One region of the Blautia sp. CAG:237 genome, then DNA from elsewhere that is predicted to be linked to it. Evidence: riboswitches for the same ligand, from Rfam matches in the RefSeq annotation. Region 1 holds a riboswitch; the other holds the start of a gene.

Region 1 (7,409 bases):
TTGCATGGTCGGTTCTGTGTCCGCTTTTGAGAAGAATCGCACAGTGGAATCTTGCAAAAAGCTCCCGGCATGCGTGTTCCATGGAACTGTCATCATTGATGAGAAGTCCGGTCAGAACCTCAGCCTCCGGGATATTCGGTGTGATGAGCTCTGCCAGCGGGAAAAGTTCTGCCTTGAGTGTTTCTTCGGCTTCCGGTTCCATCAGACGATGTCCGCTTGTAGACACCATGACCGGATCCAGGACAATATGTTCCGGTTTGTACTGGCGGAGTTTGGCAGCAACACATTCCATAGCCTCCGGGGACGGAAGCATGCCGATCTTGACGGCATCCGGGAAAATATCAGAAAATACGGCATCCATCTGTGCGGCGATAAAATCAGCCGGTGTTTCCAGAATCCCATATACTCCGGTAGTGTTCTGGGCAGTCAGGGCAGTGATCACACTGGAAGCGTAGACACCGTTCATGGTGATCGCCTTGATATCCGCCTGAATGCCTGCGCCGCCGCTGGAATCGCTTCCTGCGATAGTCAGTACTGTTTTCTTTTTCATAGTGGTTCTCCTCCTGTTGCAAATAATTTTTTTATAAACGAGCGGAAAAAAATATTTTCTGCTCGGTCATATCCATGAGTGACATGTGGAACTGTCCGATGCCGCCGCTATTCTGATCTGTATGTCTTCCGGCTTCCTCTGAAATTTCCTTCCAGAGCTGACCGGCCGTGGACGCTGCCTCGAAGGCAGATGCTTCGCTGCAACAGAACAGGGCACACAGGGCAGAGAGCATGCAGCCGCCGCCCGTGATCCGGCAGAGCCTTGGATCGCCGCCACTAAGCAAAATGGTCTGTTCGCCGTCTGATACGACATCTGTTTTTCCTGTAATAAAAAAGGTGCAGTTATAAAGTCTGGAAGCAGTCCGCGCGAGTTGTGTCAGGTTCTGCGCATCCATATGCAGGCTGCTTTCCACGCCGCCGTGGGAAAAATGTGTTTCCTGTTCCGAATGAAAAGAACAGAGTACAGCCGCTTCTTCCTGATTGCAGCGGACCACAGCCGGATGCACATGATCCAGAAGCTTCCGGAGTTCTCTCCGGCGAAAAGAACTTCCGCCCACACCGACCGGATCGAGAACAACAGGATGACCAAGCTGATTGGCACGTTTCCCGGCAAGGATGCACGCCCGGATCTTGGCTTCATCAGGGACACCGGTGTTGAGAAGGGTTCCCTGACAGAAAGTAGTGATCTCAGCAGCCTCCTGTTCATCCTGCGCCATCACGGCACTTCCGCCGGCAGCGAGAAGGATGTTTGCAACATCATTCATCGTGACCGGATTGGTCAGACAGTGGATCTTTGGTTGTTTCCTAAGGATCGCAGCCAGAATTTCGTTTCTTTCCATAAATTACCTCATTACTGTGTCAAGCACCTGGCTTTTCTCGAAGATGCGGAGAAGCACATAGGCGAGGATGCTGCCTGCCAGAGTGGAGATAAAGAACGGGATCATGTATACCGTAAATCCGGCAGGGGCAAGTCCCATAGCGAAACGTGCAACCGGGTAAGCGGCAAGTCCGCCGAGAACGCCGGTTCCAAGTGCTTCCGCAGCACAGGTGAGACTTAATTTTCTGGTGAAATGGTACATAAGTCCACAGCACAGGGCTCCGACCATGCTTCCCGGAAAAGCAAGAAAACTTCCGATCCCGAGCAGATTTCGGATCAGGCTTGCACAGAATGCAATGCCGATCCCCCACCACGGTCCGAGAAGGACGGCAGAGAATACATTGACCATATGCTGTACCGGAGCACATTTGCTTCCGGCAACCGGAACACTTAAGAAGCTTCCAACTACGGCTGCTGCTGTCAGTACACCGGCAACGGCGAGCTTCTGTGCGGCATGTGTATTGCTCTTTGACATTGGTTTGACCTCCTTTGTTAATTATGAAACATCTGGTCTGAAAAATTAGCGCAAAAAAAGGAGAAATCCGCGGGGAAATTCTCCTGAAAAATCTTCGGTATTTCCCTACGTTGGCATTATCCAAATCAGGTTATGGGTCGAAACCAGTCAGTTTCCTCTCAGCCAGCTTCAGCCAGCTCCCCTGTTTCATATATTTTACGCTACTATTATACAGCCCATTACAGGATATGACAAGAAAAAATTCGGACCGCTTTTTATAAAAAACGGACACAGACCGGACATTGAAAAAGACTTCGACCTGTGATATCCTATAATGGAGTATATCCCGAAGTGAGGAGGATCAGAATAAATATGAAAGTTTCATCATTATTAGAGAGATTGGAATATACCTGCTGCCAGGGCAGCGTGGAGCAGGAAGTCAGTACTGTAGAGTATGATTCCCGCAAAGTGATCGAGAATTCTCTGTTCATCTGTATCAAAGGTGCAGTTGTGGACGGACATAAATTTGTACCGGATGTAGTTGCGAAAGGAGCAAAGACACTGGTAGTCCAGGACGATGTGGAAGCACCGCAGGATGTCACTGTGATCAAGGTAGAAGATACACGCTATGCAATGGCGTTCATTTCTGCCGCATATTTCGGACATCCGGCAGAACAGCTCAAGACCATCGGAATCACAGGAACCAAAGGAAAGACCACAACCACCTACATGGTCAAATCCATCCTTGAAAACGCCGGATACAAAGTCGGCCTGATCGGAACCATCGAGGCGATCATCGGTGACGAGGTGATCCCGGCAGCCAACACAACTCCGGAATCTTTTGTCGTTCAGAAATATTTCCGCAAGATGGTAGATGCAGGATGTGACTGTGTAGTAATGGAAGTTTCTTCACAGGGACTGATGCTTCACAGAACACAGGGCTTTGTTTTTGACTACGGTATCTTTACAAATATCGAACCCGATCATATCGGACCGAACGAGCACAGAGATTTCGCACATTATCTTGCCTGCAAATCCATGCTTCTCCGCCAGTGCAAAGTCGGCATCGTAAACCGCGATGATGAGCACTTTGAGAAGATTATCGAAGGCCATACCTGCAATCTGGAGACTTATGGATTTTCACCGGAGGCAGACCTTCGCGCAGAAGATGCACATATGGTCGGCGGCAAGGGATATCTGGGAATTTCCTACCATGTCAAAGGTCTTATGGACTTCCCGGTAGAAATCGATATTCCAGGTAAATTCAGCATTTACAATTCCCTGACTGCGATCGCCATCTGCCGTCATTTCAAGGTTTCCCAGGAAAACATCATCAAAGCTCTCAAAGTAGCGAGAGTCAAAGGGCGTATCGAGATGATCAAGGTATCCGATGAGTTTACTCTGATGATCGACTATGCACACAATGCGATGGCGCTGGAGAGTCTTCTCACAACTCTGAGAGAATATCATCCGCACAGACTGGTGTGCCTGTTCGGCTGTGGAGGAAACCGTGCAAAATCCCGTCGTTATGAAATGGGTGAGGTTTCCGGAAGAATGGCAGATCTGACTATCATTACTTCAGACAACCCGAGATTCGAGGAGCCACAGGCGATCATCGACGACATCAAGACAGGAATTGCCAAAACAAACGGCAAATACGTAGAGATCTGTGACCGTAAGGAAGCGATCGCCTATGCGATCCATCATGGAGAGCCGGGCGATATCATTGTCCTTGCCGGAAAGGGACATGAAGATTACCAGGAGATCAAAGGAAAGAAGTATCCTATGGATGAAAGAGTTCTGATCGCAGAGATTCTGAAGGAGGATCAGGAAAAAGATCAATGATGTATGCAGATATCATTGTAGATATTTCCCATGAGAAACTGGATCGGAGTTTTCAGTACCGCGTTCCGCAGGAACTGGAAAGCCAGATCCATATAGGAATGGTGGTATCCATTCCTTTTGGAAATGGAAATCATGAGCGCAGAGGTTATGTGATCGGACTTTCCCGGGAGCCCAAGCTGGCCCCGGTAAAGATCAAACCGTTTAAGGAAATCTGCAGCAGCGAGGAAACAACAGAGGAAAAACTGATCGCCCTTGCTGCATGGATGAAAGAACGATATGGTTCCACGATGGCACAGGCACTCAAGACGGTCCTTCCAGTAAGAGAAAAAGTCAAATCCAAAGAAAAACGCTATGTTCTTCTCAATATTGACAGAGAAGAAGCCCTTGCCCTTGCACAAAATCTCGAAAAAGGCAGATGTAAAGCGAGAGCGAGACTTCTTCGGGCACTCTGCGAGGAACCGAAACTTGACTATACCAGAGCTTCGAAAGAACTGGGCATGACTGCGGCAGTGATCGCACCTCTCGTTGAGCAGGGACTTGTCCATATCCAGCAGGATGAAATTTACCGCATTCCGATAGAGGAAGGTTCGATCCCAAGGGAGAAACTGTCAAGTCTTACTGAGGCACAGCAGGAAGTCCTTTGCCAGATTCAGGAGGAATGGCAGAAGGAAACTCCGCGTCCGGTATTGATCCACGGTGTCACCGGAAGCGGCAAGACGCAGGTTTATATGAAACTGATCGAGCAGGTAGTAGCACAGGGAAAACAGGTGATCGTACTAATCCCGGAGATTTCCCTGACATACCAGACAGTACGCAGATTTTATGGATGGTTTGGAGACAAGGTTTCGGTCCTGAATTCACGATTGTCCATGGGTGAGCGGTATGACCAGTTTCGAAGAGCAAAGCGCGGAGAAATCCAGATCATGGTGGGACCGCGTTCCGCTCTTTTTACACCTTTTTCCAACCTGGGACTTATCATAATTGATGAGGAACATGAGCAGACTTATAAGAGTGAGAACAGTCCACGTTATCATGCGAGAGAGGTGGCTGTGCAGAGGGCAGCGCAGGAAGGTGCACATGTGGTCCTTGGTTCAGCGACGCCGTCCCTGGAAGCATACAGCAGGGCGGTTTCCGGCGAATATCTGCTGACGAAGCTGACGGCCCGCTTTGAGGATCGTCCGCTTCCGGAAGTATCGGTTGTGGATCTCAGGGAAGAATTAAAAGCAGGGAACCGTTCGATCCTGAGCCGTAAACTGAAGGGTTCCCTGGAGAAACGTCTGAGAAATAATGAACAGTCCATCCTGTTCCTGAACAGGCGCGGGTACGCGGGCTTTGTTTCCTGCCGTTCCTGTGGGGAGGCTCTTAAGTGTCCACACTGCGATGTCGCACTGACAGAACATAACAATGGAAAGCTGGTCTGCCACTACTGTGGCTATGAGAGACCGCGTGTGGAGCAGTGTCCGTCCTGTGGTTCGCCTTATATCGGCGGTTTCAAAGCGGGAACACAGCAGATCGAACAGGTCCTTCACAAGACTTTTCCGAAAGCCCGTGTTCTCCGCATGGATTACGACACTACAAGAAATAAAGGAAGTTATGAGCAGATCCTGTCATCTTTTGCCGCCCATGAAGCGGATATCCTGGTGGGAACCCAGATGATCGTCAAGGGACACGACTTTCCGGATGTGACTCTGGTTGGTGCAGTGGCGGCTGACCTTTCTCTGAATGCGGCCGATTATCGCTGTGCAGAGAGGACATTTCAGCTTCTGACTCAGGCAGTCGGAAGGTCTGGACGGGGCAATAAGCCGGGAGAGGCAGTGATCCAGACATACCATCCGGAACATTACAGTATCCAGACCGCGGCAACCCAGGATTATGAAGCTTTTTACCGCGAGGAGATGAGCTACCGTCTTCTGATGGATTATCCGCCGGCGGCACATATGCTGTCGATCCTTGCTGCGGGAGAAGATGAGGAACTTTTGAGCCAGGGCATGGATTATCTCGGACGATTCGTAGAACGGATCGGGGAAAAATACCACCTTCACGTGATCGGTCCTGCCTATGCATCCGTCGGGAAGATCAACGATGTCTACCACAAGGTCATCTACCTGAAACATCAGGAAGAACGTGTGCTGATGGACATCAAGGATAAAGCAGAAAAATATATCGAAGTAAATTCCGGTTTCCGGAAATTATATATACAGTTTGATTACAGCTAGTGTACTGCGTCATTCTGCGAAATGTGAGTGATACAGTACACTAATATATAAAGGACAAAAGAAAGGAAGAAAGAAATGGCACTCAGAACAATCAGAACAGAAGGAGATCCGGTACTGAGAAAGGTAAGCAAACCGGTAAAGGAAGTTACACCAAAGATCGTAACTTTAGTAGATGACATGCTTGATACCATGTATGAAGCGATGGGAGTAGGACTTGCAGCACCGCAGGTCGGAATCCTCAAGAGAATCGTAGTTATTGATATCGGGGATGGTCCGATCGTCCTGATCAATCCGGAGATTCTTGAAACCTCCGGCGAACAGACAGGAGACGAAGGATGCTTAAGCGTTCCGGGCATGGCAGGACAGGTGACCCGTCCGAACTATGTCAAAGTAAAGGCAATGAACGAAGACATGGAAGAAGTGATCTACGAAGGAACAGAACTTCTCGCAAGAGCTTTCTGCCATGAGATCGACCACCTCGATGGCAAGATGTACACAGACCTGGTAGAAGGAGAACTTCACAGAACCAGCTATGACGAGGATGAGGAATTTGAGGATTTCGAATAACAGACGAAAAAAGGAGCATATTATGAAAATAGTTTATATGGGAACTCCGGATTTTGCAGTGCCGCCGCTTGCCGCACTGGTAAAAGCCGGATATGAGGTCACGGCAGTTGTGACACAGCCGGACAAACCGAAGGGAAGAGGCAAGACACTTATGCCAACTCCTGTCAAAGAAGAAGCCATGAAACATGAAATTCCGGTTTACCAGCCGGCCAAAGTACGTGATCCGGAATTTGTGGAGACACTTACAGGACTTGCACCGGATATCATCGTTGTGGCAGCTTTTGGACAGATCATCCCGAAGACAATCCTGGATCTTCCGAAATATGGATGTATCAACATCCATGCTTCCCTGCTTCCGAAATACAGAGGTGCAGCACCGATCCAGCAGGCAGTCATTGACGGAGAGAAAGAATCCGGCGTGACGATCATGAGAATGGGAACCGGTCTGGATACCGGAGATATGATCTCCAAGATCGTTGTACCAATCGAGACAGAGGAAACAGGCGGCAGTCTTTTTGATAAACTTGCACAGGCAGGGGCTGATCTTCTGATGGAGACACTTCCTTCTATAGAGAACGGAACTGCTACTTATGAGAAACAGCCGGAGGAAAGCCCGACCCCGTATGCAGCGATGATCACCAAGAAAATGGGACTTATGGATTTTTCAAAGAGTGCCGAAGAACTTGAGAGACTGGTCCGCGGCCTGAACCCGTGGCCGAGCGCCTACACCTTCCTCAATGGAAAAACACTTAAAGTATGGAAATCCACAGTAGAAAAGGGCGCAAATGGTGGAAAAACCACACCGGGAACGATCACAGCGGTGGATAAAACAGGAATCCACGTAGCCTGTGGAGAAGATGTTCTCGTCCTTCGCGAAGTACAGCTTGAGGGAAAGAAGCGT
Region 2 (7,409 bases), on a different contig from region 1:
TTGTTCAGATAATCGTCTGCAGAAAACTTGCTGTATTCAATGCAGGCTTCTGAGAGAAGGAGCTGCTTGTCCGGGTACTTCTCACGGATCATGCGCAGTGCTTCGAAATGATCTCCACTGTACCAGTGAAATGCCATTCCACGGATCATACTGGTCGTCTCTGTATCAATGATCGTCTCTGCCCATTCAAAAACACGCTCTTTGTTGTGATCCCACAGATAAATCCCGATGTCATCCAGGCCGTGTGCTTTAAGTGACGGTCAGAGATAATCCCGGAGAAATTCTTTCTGCTCTTCTGCTGTATAAATGCAGGAATCCCAGGTCTGAACTGCTTTTGGCTCGTTCTGCATCGTCAGTTTGGTGACGTGATAGCCTCTGTTCCTGTATTCTTCGATATATCGGCAGATATATTCTGCCCAGCGTTTGCGGTATTCCGGTTTCAGCTTGCCGCCGTGATTTCGCTCTCCGGTGGTCTTGTTAAAACATTCCGCCACTTCTCCTACTTCATCGTGTGTCATGACCTCTACCTGCTGCTCAAAATCACCGGTAGAAAATTCATTGATCGCTTCGCACAGCCTGCGCAGCGGCTTGGTCACCAGATTTGAAATGATCATCAAAAGCGGCATCAGTCCGATCAGCATACCGATCAGCAAGATCAACGGCATATAGGCGATATCCTGCACCTGCATCTGCAGACCATATGCCGGGACGACTTTGCAGACAATACTGGAGTTTTTGTCCGTCTGTGTGCAGATCACTTCATGATCTCCGTAAGTAAAATGTTTCTCACGTTCTTTATAATTCTGCTGGATAAAATCTTCGCCCGTCAGATAATCTTCCAGTTTCTCCGGAAGAGTTCCCGTCTTGACAAGCTCTCCGCCGTTTTTGTCCAGGATGAGGACGCTCTCTTTTTCATTTTTGGTGATATTCTGGCACAGATTCTGGAAATATTCCTGGCTGACACCGATTGCGATATAGCCCAGCGTTTTTTTCTGCGTCAGATCAAAAATCTCACGATAGAGCACGATCTTATCAGAACGATTGGTAAGATACGTATCGCCGTTGCCTTTCGGAACACTTTTCCACACCATGCCATTTTTGCTTGCCAGGGTTTCCCCATAAATATCCGTACTCCGCACCACATCCAGGTCATTGATATAGGTGCTTCCGTCCATACAGCGAAGATACGGGCGGATGCCGTTTTCCGGATAGATCGCGATGGTCTTGAGATATAATAGGAAGTGTCCGTCTACAAATGCTTTGACATAATTTCCCCACTGGATCTTCTGCGGGATGATGAGAAGTCCGCTTGTAAACATTTCCGTGCTGCTTGCGAGTGAAAAATCAACCAGCCATACCAGCGGAAAGATCTGAATGCCTGCTGATACAGATAGTTTGCCGCAAACTGTGTGCTGTTTCCAGGTCCGCCGTTTGTGAGAAGATAGACTGTCTCCATCTGTTTTAATGCGGAGATGACTGCCATGGTCACGTTTACCTGAATGACCGGTTTCATCAGTGGAAGTGTGATCTTGAGGAAAGTCGTTTTCTGGTCTGCTCCGTCGATCGTTGCTGCTTCATAGAGAACCGGGTCGATGTTTTTGAACCCTGTGTAATAGATCAGCATGCCCCATCCAAAGCCGTGCCAGATCAGTACTATCAGTACGGACCAGATTACATTGTCGGTCATCAGTTTTTTGTAGTTTTCCATTCCGATGAAGGTCGCTGTTCCCATTCCGGAATATTCCGTAAATCCGTAGTACACACTCAGACAGATCGGTGCGAGGATTGCAAAAAAGAATAACAAAAGTCCCGGAAGTACGAGGCTGATGCTTCTGTTTGATACGCTCTGGATCTCGCTTTCAATGCTTGTCTTGAATGCAGACGGTCCACAGTCGTTGATCGGGGTACCGGATACGCTTGTTGCATTGTTGACTGCGTCTACAAACTGCATCTGGAGTTCTGTTTCATCTCCGGTCATGTATGCGCTCTGATCCTGTGCAGACATTCCTACACCGTTTTCCCATCCATATTTGGAAAGTTTGTCTGGCTGGTACATGTAATTGAGGAATTTTACAGCTTCTTCTTTGACTTCGGAATCAGCAGAAACTGCATATCCGCCGCCGTTCCATGCAGCAATGTCAGTTGCTGTTCCCTTGCCGCCGTCAATCACCAGCATGGTAAATACGCGGATATTTGTACGGATTTCCTCCGGGATATCTTCATTCAGTGCCATGGATGCTTCCCAGCCGTTGTCTTCGAACATTTTCTGATTGTAGTAGAATCCTGCTACGTCTGTGTTTCTTGGAAGTCCATAAAGTTTTCCGTCTTTCATAAATCCGTCAAGGGAACCGGAAATGAATCCGTAGTCTTTGTAATCATCCTGATTCAGTTCCGCAAGAACTCCTGCGTCAAGAACTTCGTCAAGGAAAGCCGGCTGTCCCCAGATGCTTACAACATCCGGCATGCCTTCCATGGAATAGGCTTTGAATTTTGTCTTGTAGGCTTCCTCATCGAGTGCTTCTACTTCGATGGTGACATTTGGATTTTCTTCCATATAATCATCTGCTCTACAAGTCCCTGTCCGTTTTTACGGTCCGGAAGGTTTGAGAAGACCTTTAAGGTCACTTCGTCATCTGCTTTTACGATCGTTGCGCCTGTTCCTGCCATCACTGAAAATGTCATCATCGCTGCCATTCCCGCTGCTACCACTTTACGTTTCATATTATTTTTCCTCCCTGATACATGCAAAATAGTTGTTTTTTGTTACGGCCGTTTGTTTTATCTGATGATAGAATTCTACCATTGAAAAGGGTGAGTTTACAGATAGTAACTTTTTAAAAAAGTGGAAAATTTTTGAAACTTGACGTTGCCCTTTCATTTGTTTATAATGAGCATATCTGGAGATTCAGATGATTTTTAATTTACATACGGATTGATAACAGGGGAGCTTGTATGACAGGCTGAGAGGAAGTTTTCAACTTCGACCCATAACCTGATTTGGATAATGCCAGCGTAGGGATGCGTTAGATGAGATTTATGATCTCCTTTGTTTTCAATCGAAGACGAGGGAGGTCTTATTTTATGTTTAACTTTATGGTTACAAGTGACGGCGGGCTGACTACAGCCGGATATGCCATCGCGATCATCGCCGGAATCGTTCTGTTTCTGGCTGCGATCTATTTTGCAGGCAAGCATTCAGAGAAACAGAAGCTTACTACAAGGCAGCTTGTGTTCTGTGCTGTGGCAATGGCGCTTGCTTTTGTTACTTCTTATCTGAAGATTTTTACTCTGCCGTGGGGTGGAAGTGTTACTCTTTGCAGTATGCTGTTCATTGTACTGGTTGCTAACTGGTATGGTGTTGGAACCGGTATTACTGTCGGTCTTGCTTATGGAATCCTGCAGTTTATCCAGGAGCCATATGTACTTTCCTTCTTCCAGGTTTGCTGTGATTATATTCTTGCGTTTGCTGCACTTGGCGTTGCGGGATTTTTTGCAAAGCAGAGCCATGGACTGCTTAAGGGATATATTGCGGCGGTTATCGCAAGGGGTGCGTTTCATGCACTTGGGGGATATCTGTATTGGATGAGTTATATGCCGGAAAATTTCCCGAAATCTCTGACTGCGGTTTATCCTATTGTGTATAATTATAGCTATCTGGTTGCAGAAGCTATTATTACTGTAATTGTGATTTCTATTCCGGCGGTGGCGAAGGCACTGGTGCAGGTTAAGAAGGCTGCAATTCAGTAATTAAAGGGGACTGCCCTTTGACCTGTTAATTTCATTGACATTTGGTTTTTTCAGGGTGTGTACCCTGGGGGATTTGTTTTACATTTGGAATGTAAGAAAATCGCGAAGGGACGTCGCCCGTCCCCTCGCCACCCCTGGGCTGGGTGTTTGACGGGAATTTTTTCTTATGTAGTACCCTTTGAAAAATTCTCTTGGTGTTTCAGGTCAGAAGACTTTCGTATGAATGATATCGCAATATGTAAGAATGGCAGGATTCTTCTCTTTTATATGGAGAAGATGTCCTGCCATTTTAGCATACTATTGGTTTATTGGTCGTAAATCAAGATTCCAGGGGCTGCAGCATCTAATTTTAAAGCTTGTATTGACCTGAGTAGAAATGATTGCAATTCAAACCATCTATTTTCGGTCGCTCTATGGACTCCCAGACACCTTACTCTTCTACAGGCCATTTTCCACCTAAATTTCTCTTGATCCAATATATACTTACTCTTCTACCAGTCATCCCAATACCCTTAATTTCCGTTTTCCCAGTAAATCCAACACCCATCCAACTACCTTAAGTTTCCATTCCCAGCAAAGTTAGTACCCTTACTATATGAAAGGATTATAAAACCGTCCAAACTTAATAGTTACAGTCAAACTTACAATCAACAGCACCACGCCCAGCCCCAGGGCAATAAAATCACGTCTTGCAAACGGCCTCCTGGTATACCAGGTCCGTTTCCTATTTTTTCCAAAACCACGCAACTCCATCGCATTGGAAATTGTATCAATGCGATTCAGACTTGTCAGTATCAGTGGCAACAAAATATTGACAGAGTTCTTCAACCTGGAAAAAAAGTGCTCATTTTTCCCAAGTTCCACACCCCTAGCCTGCTGCGCCTGGCTGATACTATGGTAATCTCTCTGGATATCCGGAATATACCGAAGTGCGATCGCCACAGAATACCCCACCTTATAAGAAATCCCAATACTATTCAAACTCGCTGCAAACTCACTCGGGTTTGTCGCAGAAATAAACAGAATCGCTACCGGCAATGCCACGAAATATTTCAGAGAGATATTCAGCATATAAAACATCTGCTCCGCGGTCACATCATATCTCCATAACAAATGACAAAGCACATGTCTCGTTCCATACAGATTCGTTCCCTGATTCGGGTCGAACAGGAAAATAAACACATTATTCAAAAGCAAAAAAACAAGCATAAAGATCATCATAAACCGCACTTCGCGGTATTTGATCTTGCTGAGCTTAAACGCTGCAAGACTAACTGCAAAAAGCCCCAGCAGCACCCAGATATTATAAGTGATCATGCTTGCGAACGTAAACAGCAGGAAAAATGCCAGCTTGGTAGTTCCTGTCATCTTGTGTACTACGCTGTCGCGGTCCAGATAGTTTAATACAGTCTTAGCGGCCATGGCTTCTCACCTCCCTGTCTTCTCCGATAAATCTTTCTACAAATACCTCCGGCGGTGTGATCTCGCAGTGGTTTGCCAGTGTAAAGAGACTTGTCTCTTTCAGCGCGGCACGCTCGATCAGTTCCGGATCACAGAGTACTTCAGAAGCTCTGCGGTCTGCGATCAGCTGTCCATCTGAAAACACAAGCGCCCTTGGTGTATATTCCAGCATCAGATGCATATCATGCGTGATCATAACAACCGTCACTCCACGCTCATTGAGCTTACGCAAAAACTCCATTATCTCTGTATAATGCTTGAAATCCTGTCCTGCAGTCGGCTCATCCAGGATGATCAGTTCCGGGTCCTGCACAAGTACACTTGCAATCGTCACACGCTTTTTCTGACCGAAACTCAATGCCGATACCGGCCAGTTTCGGAATGGATAAAGCCCGCAGATTTTGAGCGTATCTTCTACTTTCTGGTGAACTTCCGCCTCTGCCATTCCAGATTTCTGAAGGCTCAGTGCTACCTCGTCATAGATCATTGTCTTGGAGATCATCTGGTTTGGATTCTGCATAACATATCCAATGTATTTCGCACGATGACGGATATTTTCTTTCAACAGATCTTTTCCGTGGAAGGAAATCTCTCCGGAATCCGGGTCTTCAAATCCGCAGACCAGCTTGGAAAATGTTGATTTTCCTGCACCGTTTCGTCCCACAATGCTGACCATCTCACCTTTATCGATCGACAGGCTTACATTTCGCAGTGTCTGATGGTCTTTCGTATAACCGAAGCTTAAGTTGCGGACTTCCAGGAGTTTTTCGCGTTCTCCTGCATCTTCCTGAATCGGCTGTGCCTCGAACCAATCCTGAAGTTTCTTACGGTCTATATCGTCCAGCACAACAGAATCTACGTGTGCAGGTTTCTTCTCTTTTGTAATATCAATTCCTGCGTAACGCATGGCAGTCACATAAAGCGGCTCACGGATTCCGTTATCTGCAAGCAGACTTGTAGAAAGAAGTTCATCTGGCGTCATGTCCGCGAGGATTTTTCCCTCGTTCACCAGTACGATACGGTCAACATTTCTCCAGAGGACATCTTCCAGACGATGCTCAATGATCAGAACCGTCGTGTCTGTTTTTTTCTGGATCTCATCGATCAGCTCAATTGCCTGTTTACCGGCGGCCGGATCGAGATTTGCCAGAGGCTCATCAAACAGAAGGATTTTTACCTGATCCACCATGACTCCTGCAAGGCTGACTCTCTGTTTCTGTCCGCCAGACAGTTCATGCGGTGCATAATCCAGATGATTCTCGATTCCTACCAATTCTGCGGCATGTCTCGTAATTTCATGCATTTCATCCTGAGGTGTACAACTGTTTTCCAGTGCAAACGCAATGTCCTCGCCGACAGTCAGACCAATAAACTGACCATCCGGGTCCTGCAGAACAGTTCCTACATGTGCAGACAGTTCAAAAATACTGCTGTGCGGTGCATCTACGCCATCTACTGTCAGCGTACCTTTGCACTCGCCTGGATTGGAAAAAGGATTCAGACCATTCACGCAACCAGCGAGTGTACTCTTACCACTTCCCGATGGGCCAGCGATCAGCACCTTTTCGCCCGGATAAATATCTAGATTGATTCCGGTCAGTGTGGGCTTTTTCTGCGCCCGGTACTGGAATGAAAAATCTTTGAATGAAATAACAGGGGATTTTTTTTCAGTCATTTAAACACCTCAAATTTAATACTCACAATAAATAACAAATGCAATAGAAAAAGCCTTTTCACAAGCCAGAACAGCCATATGAGAAGGCTTTATTACTTTTAAGCAACCATCTTATTCCATATCCAGAGAACCTTTTTTTGCAATGGTCTTGGTATATGCCAGAACAAGAAGTCCACCTACGATCACGCCGGTAATGCTGTTGGAAACTGCTGCGAACACACCCTGTGCAAAAACTTTGTTTGCCGGTTCTGCATAGATCAGGATGTCAAGAACAGGAGCTACAACTACCCAGCCGATCACGTGTGCGATCACGTTGGAAACTACAAATACTACAACTTTGCCTTTACCGAACTCGCCGTCCTGAACGTTGAGTTTCTTGGCAAATAATCCGATGACCACACCGACAAATGCAGATGTGATAACCCAGCTCCACCACGGGCTTCCACCCCAGGAAAGATCGATCAGAGCGTGACCGATGAAACCGATCAGTCCGCCTGCAACCGGTCCGTACATAGCAGCCAGAAGT

The links. Region 1 has a riboswitch for thiamine pyrophosphate ahead of thiW (energy coupling factor transporter S component ThiW). Riboswitches for the same ligand answer to the same signal wherever they lie in the genome.
Region 2: linked by a shared signal. The riboswitch ahead of QZL69_RS02735 (energy-coupled thiamine transporter ThiT) and the one ahead of thiW (energy coupling factor transporter S component ThiW) in region 1 are both predicted to bind thiamine pyrophosphate.

What each region holds. Positions count from the first base shown of each region.
Region 1 is NZ_FR886763.1:24,930-32,338, reverse strand. Features, by position in the region: gene thiD (bifunctional hydroxymethylpyrimidine kinase/phosphomethylpyrimidine kinase) at 1-550, opposite strand, end outside; gene QZL69_RS11525 (hydroxyethylthiazole kinase) at 582-1,388, opposite strand; gene thiW (energy coupling factor transporter S component ThiW) at 1,392-1,901, opposite strand; TPP riboswitch at 1,987-2,094, opposite strand; gene QZL69_RS11515 (UDP-N-acetylmuramoyl-L-alanyl-D-glutamate--2,6-diaminopimelate ligase) at 2,253-3,725, shown strand; gene priA (replication restart helicase PriA) at 3,722-5,941, shown strand; gene def (peptide deformylase) at 6,017-6,508, shown strand; gene fmt (methionyl-tRNA formyltransferase) at 6,531-7,409, shown strand, end outside.
Region 2 is NZ_FR886689.1:3,479-10,887, forward strand. Features, by position in the region: partial or broken gene QZL69_RS13810 (HAMP domain-containing protein) at 1-1,175, opposite strand, end outside; partial or broken gene QZL69_RS14065 (carbohydrate ABC transporter permease) at 1,224-1,376, opposite strand; partial or broken gene QZL69_RS14070 (carbohydrate ABC transporter permease) at 1,352-1,852, opposite strand; partial or broken gene QZL69_RS14075 (extracellular solute-binding protein) at 2,309-2,554, opposite strand; gene QZL69_RS02730 (hypothetical protein) at 2,521-2,721, opposite strand; TPP riboswitch at 2,931-3,039, shown strand; gene QZL69_RS02735 (energy-coupled thiamine transporter ThiT) at 3,082-3,747, shown strand; gene QZL69_RS02740 (energy-coupling factor transporter transmembrane component T family protein) at 4,339-5,169, opposite strand; gene QZL69_RS02745 (ABC transporter ATP-binding protein) at 5,159-6,883, opposite strand; gene QZL69_RS02750 (ECF-type riboflavin transporter substrate-binding protein) at 6,995-7,409, opposite strand, start outside.